3 regions of the Mycobacterium heraklionense genome follow, and region 3 is predicted to be linked to each of the others. Evidence: riboswitches for the same ligand, from Rfam matches in the RefSeq annotation. Region 3 holds a riboswitch; each other region holds the start of a gene.
The links. A riboswitch is a leader RNA that binds a small molecule or an ion and turns the genes downstream of it on or off. The one in region 3 is predicted to bind magnesium.
Positions count from the first base shown of each region.

Region 1 (10,139 bases), 2.4 Mb from region 3:
CCGTCCGACCAGCTCGACGATCTCCATCCGCGGCGTCTCCCGGTGGGTGGTGCCGGCCAGCACCAGCGGCACCAGCGCTTCGTCGACCAACACCGAGTCGGCCTCGTCGATCAGCGCCACGTCGGGGTTGGGCGAGACCAGATCCTCGACATCGGTGACCAGCTGATCACGCAGCACATCGAAACCGATCTCGTTGATCGAGGCGTAGGTGACATCGCACTGGTAGGCGGCGCGGCGCTCGGCCGCCGTGGAGTCTTCGGTGATCCACCCGACGGTGACCCCGAGCGCGGTCAACAGTGGACCCATCCACTCGGCGTCGCGGCGGGCCAGGTAGTCGTTGATGGTGACCACGTGCACGTGCCGGCCGCCGATGGCGTACCCGGCGGCGGCGATCGCCCCGGACAGCGTCTTGCCTTCGCCGGTGGCCATCTCGACCACATCCCCGGCCAGCATCCGCAACGCGCCCTGCAACTGAACATCGAACGGACGCATCCCGATGCTGCGTTCGGCGGCCTCCCGGGCGATCGCCAAGAACTGCGGGATGTCCGACGAATCGGCCAGCTCCTTCAGTTTGAGCAGTTGCGCGGCTTTGCGCAGCTGCTCGTCGTCGAGCCCCGCGGCCTTCTTGGCGTACTCGCCGGCCGCCGTGACCTCGGCCATCGAACGACTCTGGTTCTTCTCGGTGCTGGCGCCCAGCAGTTTCCAGAATTTCCCGCTGAGCCGACCCGACTTGGTTCGCGTTCCGGAGACAGTCTTGGAGGTGTTAGCCACAGCACAACGGTACGCGGTGGCCAGCGCTTGCAAGCCGGGGGCACCGTCGCGTCGGCGGGTCGTCGCGGCAATGCTTATCCGGCGCGACACCGCACTGCTGCGGTAGGTTTCGCACGGGATTTCTCGATTCGGAGACCGGCCGCGATGCGAGTGCGGCGATACGGACGGCAAGGAGACATCGGCAGTGGACTCGAAGCTGTTCAATCCATCCATCGACTGGGCGCATGCGCTGCCCGATTCGCTGGTGTGGATCGTGCTGGCCTGGACCATCAGCGCCGTCAGCGTGCTGGCGGTGGCGGCCCTGCTGCGGGTCAGCACCCGGTGGGGACGCCAGTTCTGGGAGATCAGCGGTGCCTACTTCAGCGGGCGTGACAGCCTCCGGGTCTGGCTCATGTTGGGCGTGCTGCTGCTGTCGGTGATCACCGCGGTCCGGCTCAACGTGCTGTTCAGCTTCCAGGGCAACGACATGTATTCGTCGCTGCAGACCGCCTTCCAGGGCGCCGCCGGTGGCGACGAGGCCGTCAAACAGTCCGGTGTGCACGGGTTTTGGGTGTCGATCGGCATCTTCAGCCTGATGGCGGTGCTGCATGTGGCACGGGTGATGCTCGACATCTACCTGACCCAGCACTTCATGGTGAACTGGCGTATCTGGCTCACCGAACGGCTTACCGGGGACTGGTTGGACGGGCGGGCCTACTACCGGGCCCGCTTCGTCAAGACGCCACTGGACCCCGCCGTGGGTGAGGCCGTCGAAGGCGCGATCGACAACCCCGACCAGCGCATTCAGCAGGACATCGACATCTTCACCGCGGGCAACGGCGCCAACGCCAACGCACCGGCCAACGGCACCGGCAGCACGCTGCTGTTCGGCGCAGTGCAGTCCATGGTCACGGTTGTGTCGTTCACCGCCATCCTGTGGAACCTGTCGGGCACCCTCACCGTCTTCGGTTTCGACATCCCCCGGGCGATGTTCCTGATCGTCCTGCTCTACGTGGCCATCGCGACCATCGTCGCGTTCTGGATCGGCCGGCCCCTGATCCGGCTGAGCTTCCGCAACGAGCTCACCAATGCCGCCTTCCGGTATGCGCTGGTCCGGGTACGCGACGCCGCCGAATCCGTGGCGTTCTACCGGGGCGAGATCGCCGAGCGGCTCCAGCTGCGGACGCGGTTCAACGAGATCATCGCCAACTACCTGAAATTCGTGAACCGGACCATCGGGTTCGCGGGCTGGAACCTGTCGGTGAGCCAGGCGATCGTCCCGTTGCCCTGGGTGATCCAGGCGCCACGGCTGTTCTCCGGGCAGATCATGTTCGGTGGGGTGGCGCAGACCGCGACGGCTTTCGGCAATATCTCCGATTCGCTGTCCTTCTTCCGCAACGCCTACGACAACTTCGCCGGCTACCGTGCCTCGATCATTCGTCTGCACGGGCTGGTGGAGGCCAACCGCGAGGCCCGCGAACTGCCCGAGATGCTGGTCAAGCCCAGCGCCGACGACACCGTTGCCCTTGAAGGCGTCGAGGTGCGCAACCCCGAGGGTGTCCCGCTGATCGAGGCGCTCGATCTGCACCTGGGAGTCGGTGACGCGCTGATGATCGCCGGGCCGTCCGGCAGCGGAAAGACGACCCTGTTGCGCAGCCTGGCCCAGCTGTGGCCGTACGCGTCGGGCACCCTGCGACGTCCCGACGCCGACAACGAAACGATGTTCATCTCACAGCTGCCCTACATCCCGCTGGGCGACCTGCGGACCGTGGTGGCCTATCCGCTGGCTCCGCAGGAGATCTCCGACATCGCGTTGGTCGATGCGCTGGGCAAGGTCCTGCTTCCCCATCTGATCGACCAGCTCGACACCGTCGAGGACTGGGCCAAGGTGCTCTCTCCCGGTGAGCAGCAGCGGGTGGCGTTCGCCCGAATTCTGTTGACCCGGCCCAAGGCGGTGTTCCTCGACGAGTCGACGTCGGCGCTCGACGAGGGGTTGGAGCTGACGCTGTACCAGCTGCTGCGCACCGAACTGCCCGACACCATCCTGGTCAGCGTGAGTCACCGGCACACCGTTCGCCAGCACCACAAGCACGTGCTGGAGCTGCTCGGCCAGGGCCGTTGGGATCTCTCGGCGGTCTAGGCCCACCCCCACCCAGCCGAGCTGGGGGCACCTCCCGCTCGCGGGGGAGCGTGTCCCCGGCCGACACGCCGTGGCGCACACCGGGTTTACGCACCCTCACGCCAGAGTGGCGCGCTCCGCGGCGTGCGCGCCGGCCCGGCGGCCGAAGAACGAGCCCTCCCCCAATTGGGTCCCGCTGGCGTAGCCCTTGCCGTCCTGAGCGATGTTGGCCGCGCAGGCCCCGGCGGCGTAGAGCCCGGGTATCGGCTGTCCGTCACCGCGCAACACTTCGCCGTCCACCGACGTCGCCAGCCCGCCGATGGTGAAACCGGCGTACATCGCCTTGCCCAGCGACAGGTCGAACGCGCCCCACGGTCCGGTGTCCTGCGGGGCCAGGAACGGCGGCTGCTTGTGAAAGTCCGGGTCCTCCCCGCGCGCCGCGTAAGTGTTGTAACGGTCCAGGGTCGCCACCAGGTTTCCTTCCGGAATACCCAGGGCTGCTTCCATTTCCGGTACCGTCTCCCATCCGTCGATCAACGGCACCAAGGGCACATGCGGCTTGCGCATGTGCGCCTCGTCGACGATCAGGAACGCCGCACTGTCGGGCTGGTCCATAACGAACCCCGAGGTGCGTGAGTGGTAGGAGTCCTCGGCGACAAAGCGCTTGCCCTCTTTGTTGACGATGATCCCGGTGAGCAGGATCGAGGGCGGGTAGACGGGCGCGGTGATGAATATCTGGTCCATGTGCTTGGTGGCGCCGCCCACCGACATTCCCATCCGGATGCCCAGTCCGTCGTCGTAGGTGTTGCCCAGCACGAACGGCTTCTCCGCCAGCTTCGGCGTGTACTGGGCGACCATCTCCGGGTTCATCACGAAACCACCGGCGGCAATCACCACCGACTTCGCTTTGATGACACCGCTTGCGGTGAAGTGCTTCCAGGTGACACCCACGACGGCGCCGGAGGCGTCGGTGACCAGACCGGTGGCACCGGTCTCGTAGCGGATCGTCACACCGAGGCTGTCGGCCCGCTTGAGCAGCAGGTCGATCGCCATCTTGGCGCCCTGGGTGTCACCGGGCACCGGAACCTTGTGCCCACGCGGCGCCGGAACGGCCTGGTTCAGAAACGGCCACACCTTCTCGTTACCGGTGAACATCAGCCCCTCGGTGTTGGGCTGGATCACGGCCTTCTCCGGGTAGTAACTGCGCTCGAACGCAATTCCGAGGTCTTCAAGCCAGTTGAAGTGCTCGACGCTGCCGTCGCAATAGGCCCGGATCTTGTCGTGCTCGGGTTCGCGCGACACCGCGACGAGGTACTTGTACATCTCGTCGGCAGAGTCGGGATGCCCGGTCGCCTGCTGGACCGCGGTGCCGCCGCCGAGGTAGAAGTGGCCGCCCGCCATGGCGGTGGTGCCGCCGGCCTCGGCGGCCCGCTCCAGTACCAGTACCTGGGCCCCGGCTGCCGCCGCGGTGACGGCCGCGCAGCCGCCGCCGATGCCGAAGCCGATCACCACGACGTCGAACTCGTCGGACCACTCCGAAACCGTTTCGGCACTGGTGGTTTCCGGGATCTGGGTGCTCATTGCCGCCACTCCTCCTCGTCGCCGGCGCTACTCCTGGGCGCCGCTGCGGTGCTCACCGCTGCTCCTGTTTGATGTAGTCGAAGACCGACCGGATCTCGGCTGGGATGTAAGCGATCTCCAGGTAGGGGATGCCGGCGTCCGGCGCTGAGACGTACGCGAAATGCATGCCTCCGGGCATCACGCCCCGGGCAACCACCTGGGCGCCCCGCTCGGCGGCGTCGTTCAGCATAACCTCGAAGTTTTCGGGGTCCTGGGCCTCGATGCAGACATGGTGCAGGCCCGGCCCGCGGGAACGGAGAAAGTCTTCGTAGAGGCTGCGCCCGCGCACCGGTGCGATCAGCTCCAACTGCATGTCTCCGACATAGCTCAGGGCGATGTCCGCGACGAAATCCGCCGGCTCGCCCAGGTAGCTGCAGGTGTCCGGGGCGAAGTGCACCCCCGGCATACGGACCCATTTCCGCACACCCAGCAACGCGGTCAGGGTCGATTCGGTGGCGTCGAGATCTCCTGTGACCCAGGCGATCTGGATGGGTGGGCGGGGTGTCGGGGTCATGGCAGCGGGTTCGGCACGCCGACGTCTTCGCGGACCTGTTGGGAGATCGCTGGCCACGAGACCGCGGCGGGGAATTCGCCCCAGACACTGTTGAACAGCCCGACGATCCGGGCCGGGCCGGAGTCGCGCGTGACATACACCGGACCGCCGGAGTCACCCTGCTGACTGCGAACACTGCGCGTCATGGTGAACCAACCGTTGTTGACCCGTTCGACGGTGCCGCAGGTCTCTCCGGTGACAATGCCGAAGTGGCAGACCGGTTCACCGGGGTTCAGGACGTGGTCCGGGCCGGCCTGCAGCTGCAGACCACCCGGCAGAACGTCGTTGACGTCGACATCGTCGGCCAGCACGATCGACTCGTAGTCGGCAATCACCTGGTCGGTATTGACCGTCGAACCATTGGGTGTGTTGTCGCGAAAGGTCGCCAACCTGCCGATGACCGCCCCGCCCCGGTCGGTGACGGTACCGCTCCCCCGGCAATGCCCGGCGGTGAAGGCCACCCGCAGCACCGGATCGACGTAGCCGAGAGTGCAGACGTGGGTGTCCTGGCGGATCTCCATCCCTGGGAACACCAGCACCCGATCGGCTCGGGCCGGAGATACCGCCGGGCCGGCAACCGTCGCACCGACCCCCAGCAGCACCGCCAGCACCCGCGCAACGAGCCTGGGCAACCGTCGACTCCTATCGTTGAGGGCCGGTTTCGGTCCGGCCCGACCACGCCACCGCGGCACAGCGCGGCGGCCCGGCCCCATGGGATCCGGGCCGCCGCGTCGGCGTTGCGCGGCGATCAGGGGATCGTCAGCTCCTGACCGGGGTGGATCAGGTCAGGGTTGGCGATACCGCTGGCCTCCGCGATCTGCGGGTACTTGTTGCCGTCGCCGTAGAACCGCTCGGCGATGGCGAACAGGGTGTCACCGGCGACCACGGTGTACGTGCGCGCCGCAGGTGCTGCTGCCTCCTCCACGGGAGCCTCTTCAGCCTTGGGCTCCTCGGGCGGCGGGGCGTCGGTCTCGGTCTTGGTGGACCAGGCCGCACCGTCGGCGGCGTACAGCACCAGGTTGCGGTCGTCCTGCAGAACCAGCTTGACGTCCTTCTTGCCCTTGGTGTCGGTGTGCCAAATCGGCTTGTCGGCGGTGTACAGCACGAAGTTGCCGTCCGCCTGCACCTCGGCACGCACCACGTCGTTGCCGTTGGTGCCCGACGCCCAGATGGCTTTGCCCCGCGCCGCCAACACCAGGTTGCCGTCCTCCTGCAACGTCAGGGTGTAAGCCCCGTTGTTGGAGGTCAGCGACTCGCCCTTGACGAGCTTCTTTCCTGCAGTGAGCGTGTCTCCCAAGCTCTGTGCCACGTTGTCCCCTTCTTATCGGCACGCCGCGACCTTGACTCGTCGGGCGTTGTCGCTCGGATGCGACGCTAGTCAGCCTAGGCGAACACCCGCCGGTGCGCCCTCATTACGTCAGGGCAATCTCGGCGCCGAGGCGGCGGCCGTTTCCGCGGCGACGGGCTGCCAGCCGGGCGGCCCGAAGAGGTAACCCAGCCGATCGCGCCACCGGGTCGCGCTGCGCACATCGGCGATGATCGAGGCGTACTCGTGGAATTGCAGGGTCACGATGTTGAACGTGTCGACGGGCTTGGTCAGCCCGTAGTGCGGGCGAAACCGTTCGGGAGCGAAGGTGCCGAACATCCGGTCCCAGATGATGAGGATTCCGCCGTAGTTGCGGTCCAGGTACTCCGGGTCCATGCCGTGATGCACCCGGTGGTGCGACGGGGTGTTGAAGACGAACTCCACTGCCCGCGGCAGCTTGTCGATCCGTTCGGTGTGCACCCAGAACTGGTAGACCAGGCTCACCGAGAAGCTGGCGAACACCATCCACGGCGGAATACCCAACAGCGGCAACGGAATCCACATCAAGATCTCGCCGCTGTTGTTCCACTTCTGACGTAGCGCGGTGGCGAAGTTGAAGTAGCGGCTGGAGTGGTGCGCCTGATGCGTCGCCCAGATCAACCGGACCCGATGGGCGATGCGGTGGTAGCTGTAGTAGAGCAGGTCCACACCGACGAGTGCGATAACCCAGGTGTACCAGCGCGTGGGCGACAGATGCCACGGCGCCAGATAGGTGTAGATCGCCGCGTAGCCGAGCAGCGCGATGAATTTCCACCCGGCGGTAGTGGCCATGGACACCAGGCCCATCGAGATGCTCGCCCAGGCGTCCCGGGTTCGATAGGCACCGGCGGGCGCCCGCTCCGCTTCGGACTGTTCGAGCTTGCGTGCGGCGAACCATTCCAGACTCAGCAGCAGGAGGAAAAAAGGCACGGCGAATATAACCGGGTCCCGCATCGGCCCCGGCAGCACCGACCACACGCCCGCGATCGCGTCCACCGTCTCCTACCTCCGCAACATCAGCCTAGACACCGCGACGGCCACCAATCAGTCCGGCGACAACGATGACTGATCCTCGGCGTGCCACTGCACCGCGTAGACACCGGGCTGCAGGGACAGTTCGGCGACCAGGCGCTCCAGCCGGTCCGGCGCCCGGCTGTCCGACAGCATGGACGCGGTGAGCGCGATGTTGTCCTCGCCGGCACGAACGGTGTGAATCCCCCGCAGAATCAGGTCGTTGCTGGCGGTGTGTTGCACGATCTGGGCGCGCAGGTACTTCTCGGACTTCGGCCGGCAGATCACCTGCACCTCATACGGCGACTGCGGTTCGTCCTCCTCCACGTGCTGATCACGGTCGATGAGCCGTCCCAGCGGCCGCAACAACAAGTGGGTACCGACGATCGCACCGGTGCCGATCAGCGCGAACACCAGGTCGCCCGCCGCGGCCAGTACACCCACGGCGGCCGAACACCACAGGGTCGCCGCGGTATTGAGCCCGCGGACGTTGAACCCCTCGCGCAGGATCACCCCGCCGCCGAGGAAGCCGACCCCGGACACCACGTACGACGCGACGCGGGTGGAGCTGGGTTCCACGGCGACGGCGTACAGCACAAACAGCGTCGCACCGGCAGCGACCAGCGCGTTGGTACGCAGCCCCGCCATCCGCGCACGCCACTGTCTCTCCAGCCCGATCAGTGCACCGCAGCCCAGCCCGACAGCCAGTCGCAACGTGAACTCGGCGACGCTCAGCGTCTGCATGACGTCAACGATGACACACCGCTAGCCCGCGACCACCGGCCGAGCCATCACCGTGGGCTTGAAGCCGTACCGTGGAGCGGCGAAACCGTAGTTGCGGCCCTGACCGGCGCCGGCCAGCGGCACACCGGGCATCCCGGCGGCGCCGGGCTCCGGTGCATGCGCGGCGACCGTCCAACCGGTGGCCGCGACCGAGGTCCCCGGAGCCGCGGTCGTCGGAACCGCGGCGGCCCACGACTGCGGCACCGACAGTCCCCCCACTGCTGCTGCGTGGCCCATGCTCGCCGAGGCCGCACCGATGCCGGCGTTGGGCAGCCCGGCACCCAGCGCCCCCAGGCCGCCGGGTCCGAGCATCCCGGGAAGCAGCATGTCCATCGGGTCGACTGCTCCCAGGCCCAGCGGGTCGGCGGCAGCCAGGGCGGCACCGCGGATGACGGCGATGTCCGCTCCGGCCTGCGTGATTCCGGCCAGGCCCATCGGGCTGAACGAGCTGCTCATCAGGTTGGTCATCGCGTTGCCCAGATCCCCGGCACTGATCACTTCGCCGCCTGTCGTCGGCGCGTCCACCGGCGTTGCGAGGGCTTGCAGCGCCTGCGGTGTGTTCGTCATCGCCTGCGACAGGGCGGATTGGGCATTGGATGCAGCCGCTGTGCCGGCGGCCTGGGAGGTCGCACCCTGCTGTGCGGCCTGCCCCGCGGGGTCGGCAACCTCGTGCGGCGCGCTGAACGGCGTGACCTTGGTGGCCGCCGCCGACGCTGCCGCGTAGCCGTACATCGCGGCGGCGTCCTGAGCCCACATCTGGCCGTAGTGCGCCTCGGTGGCCGCGATCGCCGCAGCGTTCTGACCGAGGAAGTTGGTCGCGACGAGCGCTGCGAGCTGGGACCGGTTGGCGACGATCAGCGGCGGCGCCACCGTCATCGCGTATGCCGCGTCGAACGCGGCGGCCGCCGCCTTGGCCTGGATAGCGGCCTGCTCTACCTGGGCGGCGGTAGTGCCCATCCACACCATGTAGGGCGTGGCCGCGGCAGCCATCGCGTTGGAGGCCGGTCCCATCCAGCCTTCACTGACGAGTCCGTTGATGACGCCCTGGTAGGCGAACTCGGCCGCGCTGAGCTCGGCGGCCATCTTGTCCCATGCCGCCGCGGCGGCCATCATCGGTCCCGAACCGGGGCCGGTGTAGATACGTGCTGAGTTGATTTCCGGCGGAAACGCTCCGAAGTCCATGGCATTGCTCCTTTTTGGTGGTTTTTCGGCCACGAATGGCTGGTCTAGGGGGATGTGCAGGCAGGGTCGATGCCCGATATGTGTTGCGGCCGTGCTCCGGACGGCAGGAGAAATCGGGACAGCGGTCATAGCGACATACCGGAGCCGGTCATACCAAGTCGATTGCTTGCTCGACGAGAAGGACGAGCTACCAATCGATTTCAGGGCATGCCGAAGCCTGGCGCCTTCCGCTGCGGGAGGGAACGCCAGTCGACGAGTTCAGCGCCGGTGCGAATCAGATGGTGAAAGCAGCACCGAGATCGAAGGAGACGAACATCGATCTCGGATAGGAACTATCACTCGGACTCAATGTCGCTCTCACCTCCTCTCGGCCTGGGCACGCGCGGGTGCCTGCACGTATGCACGACGAGGTGAAGTAACCCGGCAACAACCGGGATCCGCACCCCTCTCGTCAGAGCTTCGGCACTGCACGGCGTGTCCTGGCCTGCGCAAATGTGCAGACCCGGAAGCCACTTGGGCTCAACCCTTAATCCGGGAGGAGCTGTCCTGACCCGGGGCGTCTTTCGACGTTCGGGGTCAGTGGCCTATATCCGTGCAGACGCCTCACCTAACGAGGTGCTTGCTTAACCATAGTGCACCAGTGGGGTGGCAGGGTCAATCCGAATCGCCGGGCCGCCGACGGTCTATCGCAGATCCTGACGCACTGGAGGTGAAAACGCTTGTGCTCGGCCGAAATAGGCAGTCCACGTAAAGCAAAACGCGGCAGCGCACCCGTG
Region 1 is NZ_CP080997.1:2,336,448-2,346,586, reverse strand. It holds gene secA2 (accessory Sec system translocase SecA2) at 1-771, opposite strand, end outside; gene K3U94_RS10965 (ABC transporter ATP-binding protein/permease) at 956-2,890, shown strand; gene K3U94_RS10960 (FAD-binding protein) at 2,987-4,450, opposite strand; gene K3U94_RS10955 (VOC family protein) at 4,503-5,003, opposite strand; gene K3U94_RS10950 (Rv1815 family serine proteinase) at 5,000-5,674, opposite strand; gene K3U94_RS10945 (LysM peptidoglycan-binding domain-containing protein) at 5,791-6,339, opposite strand; gene K3U94_RS10940 (sterol desaturase family protein) at 6,460-7,383, opposite strand; gene K3U94_RS10935 (MgtC/SapB family protein) at 7,432-8,142, opposite strand; gene K3U94_RS10930 (PPE family protein) at 8,164-9,363, opposite strand; M-box (ykoK) riboswitch at 9,800-9,985, opposite strand.
Region 1: linked by a shared signal. The riboswitch ahead of K3U94_RS10930 (PPE family protein) and the one ahead of K3U94_RS23080 (PE family protein) in region 3 are both predicted to bind magnesium.

Region 2 (10,139 bases), 570 kb from region 3:
CCTGGCCGGCGGTGCGCTGGTGACCGGCCTGGGCATGGCCCGCCGGATCGGGTTGCGTCAGGCGGTGGCCAGCGGCATCGCGGTCAGCGTCGCGGCCATCCCCGAAGGGCTGCCGCTGGTGGCCACCCTGTCCCAGCAGGCGTCGGCCCGACGGTTGACCAAAGCCGGTGTGCTGGTGCGGGTGCCGCGTTCGGTGGAGGCACTCGGCCGCGTCGACGTGGTCTGCTTCGACAAGACCGGAACGCTGAGCCGCAACCGGCTGCGGGTGTCGCAGGTGCACCCGGCGGCGGGCTTCACCGACGACGACGTGCTGCGCTTCGCGGCCAGCGCGGCCCCGGTGTCCAACGGCACCCGCCACGTGCACGCCACCGACACCGCCATCGTGGAGGGCGCCGCCGCAGCGGGAGTGGCCGGTGCACCCGAGGGACCCGCCGCGGCACATCTGCCGTTCCGCTCCGGGCGCCCGTTCTCGGCCTCGGTGCGGGGAACCGAACTGACCCTCAAGGGCGCCCCGGAAGTGGTGCTGGCGTGCACCGGGGCGGGCCCGGCCATCAAGAAGTCGGTGGCCGCCCTGGCTGCCGAGGGCCTGCGGGTGATCGCGGTGGCCCGCCGGGACTTGACCCCCGCGCAACGCATGGCGCTGGGTGCGGATCCCGAGCCCGACGAGATCGCCGAGTACTGCCGCGACGGGCTGACCTTCGTCGGCCTGCTCGGGCTGTCCGACACTCCACGCGACGAGGCCGCCGAACTGCTCGCCGACCTCAAGCGCCGCCGAATTCCGGTGCGGCTCATCACCGGCGACCACCCGCTGACCGCCACCACGATCGCGCGGGAGATGGGCCTGGAGGTCGACAGCGATCAGGTGATCAGCGGTGCGCAGTGGGATGCGTTGTCCCGCAAGGGCCAAGAACTTGCGGTGGCCGAGCGCGTGGTGTTCGCCCGGATGTCTCCGGAGAACAAGGTGCAGATCGTTCAGACTCTGGAGCGCACCGGCAAGGTGTCGGCGATGGTCGGCGACGGCGCGAACGACGCGGCGGCGATCCGGGCCGCCACGGTCGGGATCGCGGTGGTCGCGCACGGCAGCGAAGCGGCCAGCACCGCCGCCGACGTGGTGCTGCTCGACGAGCGGATCGACACCCTTCTCGACGCGCTGGACGAAGGCCGTGAACTGTGGCAGCGGGTGCAGGCCGCGGTGGCGGTGCTGCTCGGCGGTAATGCCGGCGAGGTGGCGTTCGCGATCATCGGTAGCGCACTGACCGGCCGCTCGCCGCTGAACGCGCGCCAGCTGCTGCTGGTCAACATGTTGACCGACGCGCTGCCGGCCACCGCGCTGGCGGTCAGTTCGCTCAACGAGCAGGCCGCCGCCGGCGGGCACGGCCCCGACGAGCGTGCCCTGTGGCGCACGGTGGCCGTACGCGGTGTGACGACGGCGTCGGCCGCAGTGGGCGCCTGGGGGCTGGCCTCGGTCACCGGGCGTCCGCAACGGGCCTCGACGGTGGCGCTGGTGTCGCTGGTCGCCACCCAGCTGGGCCAGACGCTGTTGGATTCGCGGGATCCGCTGGTGGTGGCAACCGCTGTCGGCTCGCTGGGCGTGATGGGGACGTTGATCACCATCCCGGGTGTCAGCCAGCTGCTGGGTTGCACCCCGATCGGGCCGTTGGGCTGGGCTCAGGCGCTGGGGACGGCAACGGTGGCCACCGTCGGCGCGGCTGTGGTGCCCCGGATGCTGTCGGGGTTGCAGGAGAACGCGACCAGGCCCAGGGAGTTCATCGTCCCCGGGCCGCGGCCACCGAACCGCCCGCAGCCGTCCAACGGTCAGTCCGCGCCGCGGCTGCGGCTTGTGCACAATGAAGACACTGACTCTCGCCGCGGAACGGTCGCGGCCCGATCATCCGGCGATCCGTCGCCACCAGGAGGCTCATGATGGCGGACAAGCCGCGGCGCAGCGCATCCCAGCGGGAGGCAGTGGCCCACATTCGCGAGGCAGAGGGATTCGCTGTCGAATTGCCGCTGTTCGGCAAGGTGACGGTGCCGCGGCCCGAGCAACTGGCCTACTACGGCGGGCTGGCGCTGCTGGCCGCCTTCGAGATCATCGACTGGCCGGTGGCCCTGGCGGTGGCTGCTGGCCACATTCTGGCCAGCAACCACCGCAACGAGGTGCTCGAACAGCTCGGTGAAGCCCTGGAGGATGTCTGACCTCAGTTGTTGACGGTCAGCACTCCGACGCGCCACAGGAGTGCATACATCTGGTGCAGCGGGCCACTGAGCAACCGGGTGGTCATGTCGACCAACGGGTCCGAAGCAGGCGCCACAGGCGCGGCAGGGCGGCGGTCCAGCTTCTTCGCCGTGCTGATGGCACGCGGGGCCGGAGCCGTGATGTCGGTGTAGGCGATTGCAACCATGATGGCCTCCTAGTCGCGTAACGGCGCTACGCGCTCAGCTGGGGGCCGGAATCGTGGCTCAGCTGGAGGCGGTCTGCGACCGTTCGGATGGGGACGGAACAGATGTCAGATATCGGCTCGGACTATCACCGGAACTCATTCGTCCCTCACCTCCTCTCGGTCGCGGGCGCGCAGGAGCGCGCCGGTTTCACCGCATGCTTTGGGAGGCAGCCCCGACGACTGTCGGGAGACCGCACCCCTCTCGTCAGAGCTTTGGCACTGCACGGCGTGTCCCGATACGGGAAGCCACTTGGGCTCAACCCTTAAGCCGGGAAGAGCTGTCCTGACCCGGGGCGTCTTTCGACGTTCGGGGTCAGTGGCCTATGTCCGTGCAGACGCCTCACCTAACGAGGTGCTTGCACGGTCCATAGTGCACCACCGACGGGGCGCGGTCAACTCCACCCCATTCGGGCGTGGCGAGCGCCTCTGACGTGCAACGATGCCGCCAAACCCCCTGCGCACGAGGTGTCACACCAGTCACTTTGGTACCAGAACGAGACCGTTACGGCCCGGTTCTGCGACCAACGCGCAGCGCCGGAAAGAAGCCGAACAGCGCCCTGGAGACGCGGTTTAGTCCTTGAGGTTCAGCGGCTCGACGGCGTAGCGCCCCGGCGTCCGCCACGACGCGAGCGCGCCGAGCAGCATCATCACGGCCGCGGCGGCGAACACCACCGCCAGGCCGGCGTGGAACGGCCCGGAGATCAACTGCGGGAAGAAGCTGTGCCCGGTCAACGTCTCGGCGTCGACACCCGGCGCAGACAAAGCACCGGAGGGCCCCAGCAGCTCGGCGATGGGGTTGTAGCCCAGGAACGCCGCGAACAGGCTGCCCACCGGCGGGGTGTTGGCCACCTGATCGGCGACACCGGCAGAAACGCCCTGCTGCTGCAACCCGGCGCCCAGGGCCGCCGGCAGTGTGTGGGCCAGTCCGATCACCATCAGCGAGAAGAAGATTCCGATCGACAGCGACGTGCCGGCGTTGAAGAAGGTGGCGCGCACGCCCGACGCCGCGCCACGCTGGTCGGCCGGGACACTGGACATCACCACGGCACTGTTGGGCGCGGTGAAAATCCCGCCACCCAGGCCGTTGACGAAAACCAGCGCCGCGAACACCCGATAGTCGAAGTCCACCGGCAGCAGCACCAGCCCCACGAACGTCGCCGCCATCAGCACCATGCCGCCGACCGTGAACGGACGGGCACCACGGCGGTCCGACAACGAACCCGCCACCGGGCCGGCCAACAGGAACCCCGCCGTCATGGGCAGCAGATAGATACCCGCCCACAACGGCGTCGACTCGTAGCTGTAGCCGTGCAGCGGCAACCAGATGCCCTGCAGCCAGATGATCAGCATGAACTGCATGCCGCCGCGCCCGACCGCCGACAGCAGCCCGGCCAAGTTGGCCATCCCGAACGCCGGAATCGCGAAGAGCCGCACGTCGAGCAGCGGGGCGGCAACGCGCAGCTCGATGAAGCAGAACAGCACCAGCAGCGCCACACCGAGCCCCAGCGAACCCAGCACGGCCGGACTGGTCCAGCTGGTCGGCGACGAACCGTGTGGCTGAATGCTGTAGGTGATGGCGGTCAGCACCACGGTCAGACCCAGCCCGAGCGTCGCGGTGCCCGCCCAGTCCAGCTTCGCCGGCGACCGCTCACCGAGTTCGTACAGTGAGCGCAGCGACCAGACGGTGCCCAGCACTCCGATCGGCACCCCGACCCAGAACACCGCACGCCAGTCCCATTCCGACAGCACGCCGCCGATCAGCAGACCGACGAAAGACCCGGCGACCGCGGCCACCTGGTTGACGCCCAGCGCCATGCCGCGCTGATTGGCCGGGAAGGCGTCGGTGAGGATCGCCGAGGACGACGCCATCAGCATCGCCCCGCCGACACCCTGCACCACCCGCCAGGCGATCAGCCACTGGGCGCCGCGGCCCATGTCGAACGGATCGATCGACAGCGCGATCGCCGCGACGGTGAACACCACGAAGCCCAAGTTGTAGATGCGCACCCTGCCGAACATGTCGCCGAGCCGGCCGAAAAACACCACCAGCACAGCCGACACCAGCAGATAGCCCATCAACATCCACAGCAAGTAGCTGACGTTCGCGGGCTCCAGCGGGTTCAGTCCGATGCCCCGGAAGATCGCCGGCATCGAGATCAGCACGATCGAGCCGTTGATGGTGGCGAGCAGTACGCCCAGGGTGGTGTTGGACAGCGCGACCCACTTGTAGCGCGGGTGGTCGCGGTCGTAGCGCAGTCGTCGGCGAGCGGTGGCGACGGCGCCCGGGTCTTGGACGCCGGTGTTCACCTGCTCTATCTGCGCCGTCATCACTCTCCCAGCTAACTCTGCCCCGAGCACATATGTTAGCTAAGCAAACGATCAGTTACCTAATTCTCGTCGGGCACCCTCGGCGCCTTACGCCGACTGCTGTGCTGCGATAGCGTGGCAGTGCACGAATCGCCAGTGCAGAAATCACCAAGAACCGCGGGAGCGCAACCAGTGCGCTGAGAGGACGGCCGGGGCCGTCGACCGTACGAACCTGACCGGGTCATGCCGGCAAGGGAGAGGAAGAACTATGACCGACGTCTTGAACGTCCAGGTGAAGCCGCAGGTCACCACCGGGCCCATCCCCTACAGCGAGAAGGCCTACCGAGAGATCGAAGCTCCCGGCGGCGTGACCATGAAGGTGCCGTTCCGGCGCATCAACCTGACCACCGGTGAGCACTTCGACGTCTACGACACCTCCGGTCCCTACACCGACCCCCATGCCGACATCGATCTGCACCGCGGCTTGCCGCCGCGGCCGGGTGTGGTGACCGACCGCGGCACCCAACTGCAGCGCGCCCAGGCGGGCGAGATCACCGCCGAGATGGCCTTCATCGCCGCCCGCGAGGGAGTTCCCGCAGAACTGGTCCGCGACGAGGTCGCCCGCGGGCGGGCGGTGATCCCGGCCAACCACAACCACCCCGAGCTGGAGCCGATGATCATCGGCAAGGCGTTCAAGGTGAAGATCAACGCCAATATCGGCAACTCCGCGGTGACCAGTTCGATCGCCGAAGAGGTGGACAAGCTGGTGTGGGCGACCCGGTGGGGCGCCGACAACGTCATGGACCTGTCCACCGGAAAGGACATCCACGAGACCCGGGAGTGGATCCTGCGCAACTCGCCGGTGCCGATCGGGACCGTCCCGATCTATCAGGCGCTGGAGAAGGTCAACGGCGACCCGACCAAACTGACCTGGGAGCTGTACCGCGACACCGTGATCGAGCAGTGCGAGCAGGGCGTGGATTACATGACCGTGCACGCCGGGGTGCTGTTGCGGTATGTGCCGTTGACCGCCAAGCGGGTCACCGGCATCGTGTCGCGCGGCGGCTCGATCATGGCGGCGTGGTGCCTGTCGCGCCATCAGGAGTCCTTCCTGTACACCAACTTTGAAGAACTGGCCGACATCCTGGCCAGCTACGACGTCACGTTCTCCCTCGGCGACGGGCTGCGGCCCGGTTCGATTGCCGACGCCAACGACGAAGCCCAGTTCGCCGAGCTGCGCACCCTGGGTGAGCTGACCAAGATCGCCAAATCCCGTGGCGCGCAGGTGATGATCGAGGGTCCGGGCCACGTCCCGATGCACAAGATCGTGGAGAACGTGCGGCTGGAAGAGGAATGGTGCGACGAGGCGCCCTTCTACACACTGGGACCGCTGGCCACCGACATCGCACCGGCCTACGACCACATCACCTCGGCGATCGGCGCGGCGATCATCGCTCAGGCCGGCACGGCGATGCTGTGCTACGTGACCCCCAAGGAGCACCTGGGGCTGCCCGACCGCAAGGACGTCAAGGACGGGGTGATCGCCTACAAGATCGCCGCGCACGCCGCCGACCTGGCCAAGGGACACCCGGGAGCCCAGGATCGCGACAACGCACTGTCCAAGGCACGCTTCGAGTTCCGCTGGTATGACCAGTTCGCACTGTCCCTGGACCCGGACACCGCACGCGAGTACCACGACGAGACGCTGCCCGCCGAGCCGGCCAAGTCCGCGCACTTCTGCTCGATGTGCGGCCCGAAGTTCTGCTCGATGCGGATCAGCCATGACGTGCGCGACTACGCCAACGAGCACGGCCTGCAGACCCAGGACGACATCGACGCCGCGATCCAGAAGGGAATGGACGAGAAGTCAGCCGAGTTCGCCGACCACGGCAACCGGGTGTACCTGCCCATCTCCTCCTAGTGGATTTCCTGCCACTGGCCCCGCCGGGGGCGACGCCGGTACGGATACTCACCGTTGCCGGATCGGACTCCGGCGGCGGCGCGGGCATTGCGGCCGATATGCGCACGTGTGCGTTGCTCGGGGTGCACGCCTGCGTCGCGGTCACCGCTGTGACGGTGCAGAACACCGTGGGAGTCAAGAGCTTTCATGAGGTTCCCGCCGACACCGTCGCCGCCCAGATCACGGCGGTGGTGCCCGACATCGGGATCCAGGCCGCCAAGACCGGGATGCTGGCGTCGGCGCAGATCATCACCGCGGTGGCCGCGACATGGCAAGAACTCGGGCTGACGGTCCCCCTGGTGGTCGATCCGGTGTCGGCCTCCATGCACGGCGATGCGCTGCTGGCGTTGTCGGCGCTGGATGCGCTGCGCGACACTCTGTTTCCGCTCGCAACCCTGGTGACACCGAACCTGCACGAGGTGCGGCTGCTGGTCGGGATCGAGGTGGTCGACGCCGCATCCCAGCGCGCGGCCGCGCGAGCGTTGCATGCCCTGGGACCGCGGTGGGCGTTGGTCAAGGGGGGGCACCTGCCCTCGGCGGAGCACAGTCCGGACTTGCTCTATGACGGCACCGATTTTCTGGAATTCCCCGGACCGCGGGTGGCCACCGGCGACGACCACGGCGCCGGCGACACGCTCGCGGCGGCCTCGGCGGCCGCGCTGGCCCACGGGTTGTCCGTTCCGGACGCGGTGGCGTTCGCCAAGCGCTGGGTGACCGAGTGCCTGCGCGCCGCCTACCCGTTGGGCCACGGGCACGGACCCGTCTCGCCGTTGTTCCGGTTGGGGCTGGACGCCTCGTGAGCCTGGAGGAAATAGCCGGTTTGGACGGGCTAGCTCATCGCCCAGACGGCACGCCCGCGGGAGTGGTGTTGCTGACCCACGGCGCCGGAGGCGACCGGGATTCACCGATGCTGCAACGACTTTGCGACCAGTGGTCGCGTCGCGGTTTCCTGGCGATCCGCTACAACCTGCCGTTTCGGCGGCGTCGTCCCAAAGGCCCGCCGTCCGGGTCGGGCACCGCAGATCGGGAGGGCATCACCGCGGCGATCGGGTATGCCCGCGCGCTGGCCGAGGGTCCGCTGATCGTCGGTGGGCATTCCTACGGCGGCCGGCAGACCTCGATGGTGGTGGCCGCCGGCGACGTTGCGGTCGACGTGCTGACACTGTTTTCCTATCCGCTGCACCCACCGGGCAAGCCGGAGCGCACCCGCACCGAGCACCTGCCCCAGATCGGCGTACCGACGGTGTTCACGCACGGCAGCTCGGACAGCTTCGGCACCTGCGCAGAGGTTCGCGCTGCCGCCGCGTTGATTCCCGCGCCGCACGAGGTCGTCGAGATCACCGGTGCTCGCCACGATCTGGCGTCGAAGACGTTGGATGTACCGGTGCTGGCGGTCGACGCCGCGCTGCGAATGCTGGGCTGAATCCGCGCGGGTCAGGGCAGGACGACGACGCTGGCCGCGTAGCTCAAGCCCGACCCGTAGCCGAGCAACAGAGCCAGCTCACCGGATTTGGCGATGCCGGCGGACAGCAGCTGCTCCATCGCCAGCGGGATGGACGCCGCGGAGGTGTTGCCGCTGTTCTCGATGTCATTGGCGATGACGACATCGGAGCGCAGCTCAAGGCTCTTGGCGATCAGCGCATTGATCCGGCTGTTGGCCTGGTGCGGAATGAACACGTCGATATCGTGGGCTTGCAACCCGGCCGCCGCGATGGCGCGTTTCCCCACGTCGCTCATTTCGTATGCTGCCCAACGGAATACCACGTTGCCGTCCATGCGCAGGAAGGGCCGGGGACCGTCCGGCTGCTCGGTGTAGCTGATCCAGTCGATGTCTTGGCGGATCGCCTCACAGTTCTCACCGTCGCTGCCCCAGACCGTCGGGCCGATACCGTGCCTCGATGTCTCACCGACGACGACCGCGCCCGCTCCATCGCCGAAGATGAAGCAGTTCGAGCGGTCCGACATGTCGATCGTCGGGGAGAGCACTTCAGAACCGATGACCAACGCGGTGTTGAGGGTTCGTGCACGGAGTAGATCGGCTGCCACCCCGAGGGCATAGCCGAACCCGGCGCACCCGGTGGCCACGTCGAACGCCGGCACGCCCCGTGCGCCGAGGCCGACCGCGACAGTGGGCGCACACGACGGGGTTTGACGGAAGTTGGTACTGGTCGCGACGATCACCGCGTCCACCCCGGACCCGTCGAGCCCGGCATGGCTTAACGCGTTGCGGCCGGCCTCGATGGCCAAACCCGCCACGGTGTCGGTCTTCTCGGCGAACCGGCGCGTCTTGATTCCGGTGCGGGAGTAGATCCATTCGTCGGAGGAGTCGATGCGCAGACAGATCTCGTCGTTGGTGACCACCCGCGCCGGGCGAGAAGCGCCGACACCGAGCAGGCCGACCGGCCGGGTTGCCGCAGGATGGCGAATCTCGCTCAAGAAGACGTCTCTCGGTGGTAGGCCAACAGCTGACTCAAACGTCTCACCATAACGCTCCCGGTGCGCCGGGACGGCCCCCCACCGGCAGGCCCTCAGCGGTCGTAGTCGTCCTCACCCGAGGGCACACCCTGGTGCTGCTCGACCACATCGGCGATGTCGGCGTTGTCGCCGGGGGTGATCTCGGGGCCCGGCGTCTCGTCGTCGGCCTCGACGGCAGGCACTGCCTGGCCGGCCAAGTCTGCGTCGCTGGCTTCGGCATCGCGGCTGGTCATAACGGCCCTCTCGAAATCGTGAACAGCGTGCAAGCCCCATTGTCTCCCATCGTCCGGGGGCCGAGGAGCTTCGCTGGTTACCGGTGAGTCAGGTACCTTAATTTTCATGAGTATGGAGCAGTTCGACGTCGTCATCGTGGGTGCGGGCTTCGGCGGCATGGGCGCGGCCATCGAGCTGAAGAAGCTCGGCTATGACGACATCGTCCTGCTCGACCGGGAAGCGGATCTAGGCGGAACGTGGCACGTCAACCGCTACCCGGGCCTGGCTGTCGACATCCCGTCGACCACCTACGCGTACTGGTTCGAGCCCAATCCGTACTGGTCGCGGATGTTCGCGCCCGGCGAGGAGATCAAGCAGTACGCCGAGCATGTCGCCGACAAGTACGACGTGCGCCGCCACATGCGGTTCAACACCACGGTCGCCGGCGCCCACTGGGATGAGGACGCCGAGCGCTGGCTGGTGGCCCTGGCCGATGGCGAGACGCTGAGCGCCCGGTTCCTGATCACCGCCACCGGCTTCCTGTCCCAGCCGCGCAACCCGGACATCGCCGGGATCGACAGTTTCGCCGGGAAGGTGGTGCACACCGCCGCCTGGGACCACGACTACGACTTCACCGGACGTCGGGTCGGGCAGATCGGCACCGGCGCAACCGCGGTGCAGCTGATTCCGGAGCTGGCCAAGACCGTCGCGGACCTGACCGTGTTTCAGCGCACCGCGATCTG
Region 2 is NZ_CP080997.1:482,984-493,122, reverse strand. It holds gene K3U94_RS02330 (cation-translocating P-type ATPase) at 1-1,924, shown strand, start outside; gene K3U94_RS02325 (hypothetical protein) at 1,921-2,196, shown strand; gene K3U94_RS02320 (Rv1535 family protein) at 2,199-2,402, opposite strand; M-box (ykoK) riboswitch at 2,632-2,800, opposite strand; gene K3U94_RS02315 (MFS transporter) at 3,012-4,769, opposite strand; gene thiC (phosphomethylpyrimidine synthase ThiC) at 5,017-6,669, shown strand; gene thiD (bifunctional hydroxymethylpyrimidine kinase/phosphomethylpyrimidine kinase) at 6,669-7,508, shown strand; gene K3U94_RS02300 (alpha/beta hydrolase family protein) at 7,505-8,131, shown strand; gene fabH (beta-ketoacyl-ACP synthase III) at 8,143-9,144, opposite strand; gene K3U94_RS02290 (hypothetical protein) at 9,237-9,416, opposite strand; gene K3U94_RS02285 (flavin-containing monooxygenase) at 9,523-10,139, shown strand, end outside.
Region 2: linked by a shared signal. The riboswitch ahead of K3U94_RS02320 (Rv1535 family protein) and the one ahead of K3U94_RS23080 (PE family protein) in region 3 are both predicted to bind magnesium.

Region 3 (10,139 bases):
CGTCTACGAAGTCTTCGTTCGCGAGGTGATCGCCGGACCCGAGCCGACCCTGTTCGCCGACCTGCTCTGCACCGTCGACGGGCTGCCCGCCTTCCACTGTGAGCGGATGGGCCTGAAACTGACACCCGGATGGCCGATGGACTCCGGCGCCAAGGAGCTCGAAGGCTACGTCGAGCCCAAACCGGTCGCCGAAGTCAACGGGTTCCGCTACGACTACCAGGCGATGCTCGCCAGCGCGATCGCCAAGCCGTCCATGGCGTTCGGGCCGCTGTTCGAGAAGTTCGACTCGCCCCGCAAGGCGGCCCGGCTGCCCGGCCCGCCGTATCACTTCATGTCGCGGGTCACCGAGCTGGTCGGCGAGACCGGCGTGATGAAGGCCGGCGCCGAGGTCGTCGTGGAGTACGACGTCCCCGCCGACGCCTGGTATTTCGCCGAGAACGGCGCCGCCAACGGGCACGAGACGATGCCCAACGCGGTGCTCATGGAGGTCGCCCTGCAGCCCTGCGGTTGGCTGGCCAGCTACGTCGGTTGCCCGCTGGACGGTGAGGCGGACCTGTTCTTCCGCAACCTGGACGGGACCGGGACCCAGCACCGCGAGGTCACTCCGGCGACCGGAACGCTGCGAATCCACGTGAAGCTGAAGAGCCTGGCCAAAGCCGCGGGCACCATCATCGTCGGCTTCGACGGAGAGATCACCGCCGACGACGGACCCGTCTACACCTTCGACACCGTGTTCGGCTACTTCAAACGCGAAGCGCTGCAGAACCAAGTTGGGCTCCCGGTCAGCGACGAACAACGTGCCGCACTGGCGCAGGCCTGCGAGGCCCCGGTGGTCGACTTGACCACCCAACCCGCCGAGTTCTTCGGCGCGGGTGCACGGTTGGCGGACCCGATGCTGCTGATGGTCGACCGAGTCACCGGCCGCTGGCCCACCGGCGGCGCCGCCGGACTGGGACAGTGGCGCGGCGTCAAAGACGTCAACCCCGGCGAGTGGTACTTCAAAGCGCACTTCTTCCAGGACCCGGTCCAACCGGGATCCCTGGGCATCGAGATGCTGTTGCAGGTCCTGCAGTTCGGGATGCTCGACCTCGGACTCGGCAAGGAAGCCGGCCCGTCCGCACGCTTCGAGCCGGCCGCCCTGCACGACGCCATGACCTGGCGGTATCGCGGCCAGATCATCCCCACCAACAAGCAGATCACGGCGCAGGTGGAGATCACCCGGATCGTCCGCGAGGACGCCGGCGTCCTCGCGGTCGCCGAGGCATCGCTGTGGGTGGACAACAAGCGCATCTACACCGCGAGCAACCTGGGCATGCGCATCGTCGCCGGCACCGGGGAAGGGCGCTCCTCGGTCGGTGCCGGCACCATCACGACATCCGCTCCGGCCGCGGTGTCGGCGGGAGGTGCAGTCGCGGCGGCCGCGACCACCACAATGGAAGTCACCCTGGATCCGGTCAGCGACTCCTGGATCGTCGATCACTGCCCGACCTATGTCATTCCCTCGCTGCCGATGATGTCGGTCATGGACCTGTTCGCACAGGCGGCAGCCCGCGCCACCGGCGGAGCCAAGGTTGTCGAGGTCACCGATGTCCAGATGGTTCGGTGGGTCGTGGTCGACTCCCCGAAGCAGCTGCGGGTGGTGCTGGAGCAGACGCAGCAGGCCGGGTGTTTCCAGGGCCGACTGGAGGTCTGGCGTGATGCTCCGCGAGCAGAGTTGTCCCGCTGGGAGATTCACGCGCACGCCGTCGTCGCCACGGCCGCGCAGTACACCGGTGCACCGGAACCGCCGGCCCCGCTGGAAGGTGCGGTGCCCTATGCCAACCCCTACGACGGAACCGTGTTTCACGGTCCGGCCTTCGCGGCCCTGACCGATGGCGCCCGCATCGGCCGCAACGGCTCAACCGGAACGCTCGCGATCGACCGTTGCGCCGTTCCGGCCGGCGAACTGCAGCCGGGACTGCTGGACGGCGCGTTGCACGTGGTACCGCACACCGCTATGAGCGTGTGGACCACCGACACCGCCGACCCCGCGTCGTATGCCGATGCCCGCGACCCCGATGTCGGATTCCCGCGCCGCATTCTCTCGGCCCGGTTCTACGCCGACGCTCCCGTGGCGGGAACCGTTGATGTCGAAGCCCGATTCGTGGGCTTCGACGACGACGAAGGCCGCATGCCGACATTCGACCTGTGGCTCAGTGCCGACGGAAAACCCTGGGCGCGCATCCGGATGGCCGAGTTTCTGCTGAGCAAGGGTCCGCTGGCCGAGGTCGGCGGTCCGGAGCGCCGCGCGTTCATGGGGGACCGCCAGCCCGTCCCCGGATTGTCGCTGAGCGAGCGGCTCGGGCGCGGCGTCCTCGAACTCGACACTGCCCGGATGGCAACACTCGACTGGTTCAAGGGCACCCTGCAGGCCGTGTACGGCACGGACAGCCAAGGTGATTCGCTGATGGTCGACATCGTGACCAAGGAGGCGGTGGCAGACGCCGTCCACAACGCGATTCACCCCTCCCGGGTTCAGATCGTCGACGGGCAGGTGAGCTGCCCGGCGCTGCCGCTGGAGCGCATCACGGTCGAGGTCGAGAAACTGCGGCCGGGAGCGTGTCGCGCGAGCGCGTCATCGGTGACCGACTGGGAACCGGTCCGAGCCTGGTGGACCGAGAGCGCGGGGATGCCGGACGGCTGGTTCGGTGAGTTGGCCCTGGGGGCGGTGCTGTCGCGCTACGTACGACACGTCGTGGTCACCGATCCGGCGGCGATGGCGGCGGTGCGCGGCCGGCCCGTCCTCTTGCTGGCCAATCACCAGGTGCAGGTCGAATCGTTGCTGGGCACCACCATCGGATCGTGGCTGACCGGCACGAAGGTCGTCACCATCGGCCATGCCAAACACGAAACGGGCTGGGTCGGCAATCTCTTGCGGATGATCGATACGGCGGCCGGCAAGGAGCTGGGGCATCTTCGCTATTTCGACCAGCAGCAGCCCCAGGAGTTCTTCGGTCTGGTCGATGAGCTCAAGCGCGAAGCCGCGGCCCTGGGAGTGTCGGTCATGGTGCACGCCGACGGGACCCGCAGCGTGAGCTCGGGCCAGCGGGTCGAGCGGCTGACGTCAACATTGCTGGACATGGCGATCGAGATGTCAATGCCGATCGTGCCGGTGTACTTCGCGGGCGGTTTACCCGAGGAGCCGTTGCCGCACAAGCTCGAAGTTCCCTACGGCCATGCCGCCCAGGACTACATTTTCGGCAGGCCGATCCTGCCCGAGGAGCTGCGCGGTCGGCCATACGCCGAGTTGCGGCGTTACGTGATGGATGCCATCAACGCGCTCGCACCGTTCAGCGATGCGCCGCATCCACCGAACTACGATGTGGAGAGCCGGATTACCGCCGCTGCCCCGGGCGCCTCGCCGCTGGAGTCGGTGTGGTTCTGCATCGAGGACGCGCTGGATTCCCTGCCCGTCGACTGGCGAAACCTGGTCACCGACGATGACTGGGAGACCGTCAAGGCGGCTGAGTTCAGTTCGTCCTGACTCAGAGGCTGGGTGCCGGCCTCGCCGGAGCCTTGTTGACGCCGGCCGAGGCGGGCGGCTAGCTTAGGGGCGATCGCGGCACGGCCGTCCAGCTGCGCAGCTGGGCGTAGATCGGCCTTCAACGAATCGTGACCAACCAAGTCTTCGCAGACAGGAGCCCACTTATGGCGTCAGCATCTCTGGGCGTCTACACGTGCCTCGCGTGTGTCGTGTTGCTTACCCTGGCACTCTTTTTGTCCAGCAAATCCTGATCGGTCGCACGACCTCACGGATGTAAATTCCACTGGCCGCAGTCCTGGGCCAGGACATCGTTGACGTCGACTTCGATCCCCCCGACGATCGGCCCCGGGTTTGAGGCGGTACTGACTATCCGCTGATAGAGCACCGCACCGGGGTCGACCTGGCCGCGCGACCAGGATCGGGTCTGCCAGGCCCACCGCTTACCGGGTGTGCGGGAGACCCCGATGACACCGTCGGCGGCCGCCCACTGGCAGACGTTCACGCCTCCGTAGACGCCGGTGCGCTGCACTCCCAGTACCGAGTTGATTCCCCGAAACCATTGCAGTGCCACGGCGTTCCAGGTGTTGCGGTCGATGTCGTCGTCGACGCTGAAGAAGATCGGCGCACTGCGCCCGCCGCCTGCCGCGGTGTGCAGCTGCCAGGCGGTCTGCGCGTCGGAGACACCGCCGGGGTATCCCCGGGTGAAATCCGACGGTGCCGTCCCGCCCGGCTTGCCGTACTGGTAGTTACTGACGATCACCAGTCCCGCGGCGGTCAGCGATTCGGCGTAGGGCCGGGTGATCGGCTTGGCGCCGAAGTGCGAACCCGGCCGCGACGTCGACACGTAGTTGATGACTCCGGCATGACCGGCGGCCCGGATGTCCTGCGCCGGAATCTGGCGCATGGCGTAGTCGATGAGCGTGGGAGCCGCAGCCGACGCCGTCGGCATTCCGGTGGCCGCTGCGCCCAGCCCGGTGAGCGCCGCGGCGGATGCGTACCGCAGTGCGTCACGTCGGGAGACGTGGTTCCGAGGGCGGGAAGTCCGCGGAGAGTCAGGCACGGGCCGATGTTAACAATGTGGCTGCTGTTAATGGTGTTGCCCGCGCCGAGCGCGCTCGGACGCTTTTCCGCAAAGATCGTCGCTTTGCCCGGAAGACGAGTCGTCGGCGGATACGATTCGTGCGTGTCGACGCCGGTCAGCAGTACATCGCCGACGACTCCGCGCGCACCCGAGGTCCCGCTGGTGGTCGCGGGCTGGTGCGTCGTCGCGACCTGCTTCGCTGCGATGGTAACGACCGCTTTGACTGGCGGATCATCGATATCGGCTGTCGCCGAAGCCATCTCGGGCGCGGCGTTGGCGGTGTTCGTGTTGCTCCATACGCTGACGCTCTACAAACCCGCCGGCGCCGTCGCCTACTTGGCCATCGCGGTGACCGTGGGATTCGGCCTGGAGGCGTGCAGTCTCGCGACCGGCTTCCCGTTCGGCTTCTACACCCATCACGTGGAAGGACCCCGTGCGTTCGGCGTGCCGTTCACGGTGGTGGCGGCCTGGGCGATTCTGGCCTGGGTGGCGTGGATTCTGGCCCGGGTGATTGTGGGCGAGTTCCGGAGCCGGACGCTGTCGGTCGTCGTGACACCCGTCGTCGCCACCCTGATCGTCGGCGGCTACGACCTGGTGATCGACCCGATCGGGGCCTACGTGCGTCAGATGTACTCCTACCGGTCACCGAGCGGGGTTCTGGGCGTGCCGTTGAGCAACTACGTCGGCTGGGTGATCACCGGGTGGGTGCTGTTCCAGACATTTGCCCTGATTGAACGACGGTGGCGACGCGAACCCAGCTCCGTCACCCGGTCGGCGCTGTTGATGCCGGCCGTCATCTGGTTCGGACTCGGCCTGCAGGTGAACCTCGGGCTGCTGCGCGCGGGCGATGCCACGACGACGATCCAGGGCACACCCGTTGCACTGGCCGACATCTATGAGACATGCGCTGAGATGACGTGGTTCATGATGGGCCTGGTCGTGGTCGTCAGCGTGGTCCGGCTCTATCAAGGCACGCCGGCGGCGTCGCCGGAGATCGCCGACTAAAGGCGCACACGGGCCGCTACCCGACCACGATGGGACGCGGCATGACGGTGAGCTTGACCCCATAGCGCGGTGTGCCGAGACCGTAGCCGCCGTGGCGGCCGGCGCCACCCGGAGGAATCGGGGGAGGCATGGCGGTCATCGACCTGCTTTCCGGGGCGACGGTCCAGCCGCTACCCGTCCCGGCGGTGGGAGCACCTGTCGGGGTGGCCGCCGCCCAGCTGGGTGGCGCCGACAACGAACCGACCAGGGTGGCCTGGCCTACACCGGCAGCCACCGGGGAGCTGGCGCCGCCGGCAGCGCGGCCGGCGGCCTCCAGCCCACCAGGGGTCGCCGACGCCAGTGCCATACCGGAGGCCGGGCCGAGCCCGCCGCGGGACAGGGCGGCGGTGCCGCCATCCATGCCGCGTGCCAGAAACCCGAGCGTGGCCAGCCCGGAAAATCCCTCGATGTTGCCGCCGGGGTCGAAAATGCCGGTTGCGGCGATGGTGTTCCACAACTGGGCGTTGATATTCAGACCCGACCCGTCATCGCTGCCCCAGGTATCCCCGAAGAGGCCGTCGAAGAATTTGGTCCAGTCCCAATCGGGTGACAACGGCGAGGTGCCCTCCGCCGGCGACGCCATGCTCCGCAACGCATTGGGCAGCTGGGCGTGGGCATCGGTGGGGCCTACGCCTCCGGCCGCCTGCCCGCCCTGGTCGTCTGCGTTGGTGGTTTCCGGCGCATCGGCGAAGGGGATCAGTTGTGTGGCGGTAGCGGAAGCCGCGGCGTAGCCGTACATCGCGACGGCGTCTTGCGCCCACATCTGGCCGTAACGAGCTTCGGCCGCTGCGATGGCCGCGGTGTTCTGTCCCAGCGCGTTGGTCTTGACCAATGACGCCAGCAGCACCCGGTTGGTCTCGATGGCCGCGGGCGGCACCGTCATGGCGTGGGCCGTGGCATACGCCTCGGCCGCGGCGTACGCCTGTGCCGCAGCCTGTTCGGCCTGCTCGGCGGTCACGCTCAGCCACACAAAGTAGGGTTCGGCCGCCGCCGCCATCGCCGATGCCGATGGCCCCCACCACCCTTGACTGGATAGGCTAGCGACCAACCACTCGAAAGATGTTGCTGCCGAGCGCAGTTCCGAGGCCAGCAGATTCCAGGAGGCCGCAGCGGCCAACATCGGCCCCGATCCCGGTCCGGCGTACATCCGTGCCGAGTTGATCTCCGGTGGAATTGATCCGTAGTCCATTACCCAAAATCCTTTCAGTAGAACGAGATGACGTTCGCGGCGTCGGTCGCTGCGTATGACTGCGCGCTGCGCTGCAGCGTGTTCACGAACGTCTCGTGCACCGCAGCGGCTCGCTTGCTGATCGCTTGGTACACCTGGGCGTGCCGTGCGAACTGAGCTGCGGTCAGTACCGAGACCTCGTCGGCGGCGGCGGGAATCACGCCGGTAGTCGGCGCTGCGGCGGCGGCGCTCTGCGCGGCCACCGTATATCCGACGCCGCGCAGATCGGCCGCTGTCGCGGCCAGTTCTTCGGGCAAGGCGGACACAAAAGACATCGGAAATCTCCCTCGAGAAGGCATGACGAATTACGCTGCTAAAAGCGGATATTCGCGCGTCACGGCAGCGCACGTCCACGATGCGGACAGCGCTGATACGGTACGGCGCGAACCGGTTCAGAAGGTGAAAGCAGCGCCGGGGCAGGATTCGAACGAAATGATCGTCGAACTCGGATAAGGACTATCGCTCGGACTCAATGTCGCTCTCACCTCCTCACGGCCAGGGCACACGGGGATGCCGTTGCGGCGGGCACATCGGGACAAACCGAACCAGCGCGGAGTCGGCCGGACGGCACCCCTCTCGACAGAGTTTTGGCACTGCACGGCGTATCCAGCCATAGGCCGAAAGCCACTTGGGCTCAACCCTTAAGCCGGGAAGAGCTGTCCTGACCCTGGGCGTCTCTCGACGTTTGAGGTCAGTGGCCTGTATCCGTACAGACGCCTCACCTAGCGAGGTGCGTTCGCGGCCATGGTGGCATCAACGGTGGGGGTAGTCAACTCGAACGAGCAGCTCCGCATACCCAAATGCGTTGCCCAAAAAGGCCAATGCACCTCGAAACTCGCTGTATGACAGTGCTATTCGCAATGTAGAGAAATTTGCCCGCCGCAGGAACACGCCATACCGGCGAAATCCTCGACATGGCGACGGTGGTGAACCACACGAAATACCAACGGATCCCGAGTCCAGCTGATCGACCGAATGCTCGGACGGTGTCGTAGACCGACGATTCGGTGGATCAAGCCGTGCTACCTTCGAAATGGCCGGCGGCCGATCCCTACGCACGTGGTTTCCTGAGCACGGATCGCGTCCGCCCTTGACCTGAATCACCCCATTTACTTAAATGGGCTAGCAGTCACATCAGCGACTACGGAGGAACTTGTGCAGACGTCGGCGTCCGAGGTCTCCGTTGGTTCCGACTACTGCGGTCCCCTGCTCGGGTCCGGCAGCCAACTGGAACGCGCCACGCACGACGCCCTGGACAGGCTGCAACAGGTGTTGGCTCTGCACCCTTTGGGCGCTGACCGATTCCGGGCGGGGAACGAGGCCGGCCGGTTCGGCAGAATCTTCGGCGGCCAGCTCATCGCCCAGGCGATGGCAGCGGCCGCGGCCACGGTGCCCGAGCTCACCGCCCATTCGATCCATGCGTCGTTTCTGCGCCCCGGCGACTCCGCCATACCTCTGGAGATCGTCGTCGACCGCACCCGCGACGGGCGCACCATGTCGGCGCGGCAGGTCACCGTACAGCAGGACGGTCGCACCCTGATGGTGGCGACGGTGTCCTTCGACACCAGCCCCGACAGCACTGACACCACCCCCGTGCCGCTGCCCGGACCCGAACCGGAAGCCCTGCCGCTGCTGCAGCACTGGGTACAGCATGCCCCGCCGTACCTGGCCGGGCGGGGTAACACCTGGATCGAACGACCCCCACCACTGGAAGTCCGCACTGCCGAAGCGCCCGTCTTCCTCGGCGGCGCACAGGCGCCGGGCCCGCGTACACATTGGATGCGGTTGCCACGTGAGATCGACCGCGACGCGCAGCTGCACGCGGTGCTGCTTGCCTATGCCAGCGATTACCTACTGGTGGACACCGCATTTCGTGCCCACCCGGAGCCGGTCGACCATGCCACGCACACCGGCCTGACCCTGGACCACAGCGTCTGGCTGCACCGTCCGGTCCATTTCGATCGATGGCACCTCTACACCCAGCAGACCGTCGCCACGGCCGGCCACCGCGCCCTGGTGCACGGCACCATGGTGGATGCCGCCGGCCGCCATGTGGCCAGCACCGCTCAAGAAGTCCTGGTCCGGCCGATAGCCGAGGCGCCCGGACGACAGAAGCCCGAGGATCGGTAGTGGTCCTGCGCAGAGCGGCGTCGACGCTTGATGGACGCGTAGCCGTCATCACCGGGGGCGGTTCGGGGATCGGCCGCGGTATCGCCGAGAGCTTCGCGGAATTCGGCGCCCGGGTGGTGATCTGGGATCGCGACACCGATGCGGCCCGAGCGGCCGCGGAGCTGGTCGGCGGCCACGCCTGCGCAATCGATGTCCGCGACCCCGATCAGGTCGATGTGGCACTGGCGGAAACCCTTGCCACGGTGGGCTTGCCGACGGTGTTGGTCAACAACGCCGGCGGGGTGTTCTTCTCCCCGCTACTGGACACCGCACCCAAGGGGTGGGACACCCTGATCCGCTCCAACCTCACCCAGGTCCTGCTCTGCACACAGCGCGTCGCGCAGACACTGGTCCAACACGGCGCGGCGGGCAGCATCATCAATGTCGCCAGCATCGAGGGCACCCGTGCCGCGCCCGGCTATGCGGCCTACGCGGCGGCGAAAGCGGGTGTCATCAACCTCACCAAAACGGCGGCTCTGGAATTGGCGCCGCACGGCATTCGGGTCAACTGCCTGGCCCCGGACCTCACGCTGACCGAAGGTATCGAACGGGTCGGCTCGGCCGAGATGCTGGCCGAAGCGGGCCACATGATTCCGATGGGCCGCCCCGGTCATGTCGACGAGATGGCCGGCGCCGCGGTCTTTCTGGCCGGCGACCTGAGTTCGTATGTGACCGGCCAGACGCTGCATGTCGACGGCGGAACGCACGCGGCGGGCGGCTGGTACCACCATCCCGACAGTGGCGATTACGTTCTCGGTCCGTCACGGCCTACCAACACCTAGCAACTCCACGCGCAGGAGGGCCGTATGCGGTTCGCTTTCACCTATCCGATCATCACCCATCCGTGCGATCCCGAGTTGGCCTCCGCAGGCGGGGTGACCACCGTTGCGCGGGCGGCCGAAGCCGCCGGGTTTGACGCCATGGGTTTCACGGACCACCCGGCGCCGACCCAGCGCTGGCTCGACGCCGGCGGCCACGACAGCCTCGATCCCTTCGTGGCGATGGGATTCGCCGCAGCGCACACCGAGAAGATCCGGTTCATCCCGAATGTCGTCGTCTTGCCTTATCGCAACCCGTTCGTCGTGGCGAAATCG
Region 3 is NZ_CP080997.1:4,977,130-4,987,268, reverse strand. It holds gene K3U94_RS23100 (beta-ketoacyl synthase N-terminal-like domain-containing protein) at 1-3,523, shown strand, start outside; gene K3U94_RS23095 (DUF1906 domain-containing protein) at 3,789-4,583, opposite strand; gene K3U94_RS23090 (carotenoid biosynthesis protein) at 4,707-5,609, shown strand; gene K3U94_RS23085 (PPE family protein) at 5,626-6,837, opposite strand; gene K3U94_RS23080 (PE family protein) at 6,852-7,151, opposite strand; M-box (ykoK) riboswitch at 7,441-7,613, opposite strand; gene K3U94_RS23075 (acyl-CoA thioesterase) at 8,032-9,006, shown strand; gene K3U94_RS23070 (SDR family NAD(P)-dependent oxidoreductase) at 9,006-9,827, shown strand; gene K3U94_RS23065 (LLM class F420-dependent oxidoreductase) at 9,852-10,139, shown strand, end outside.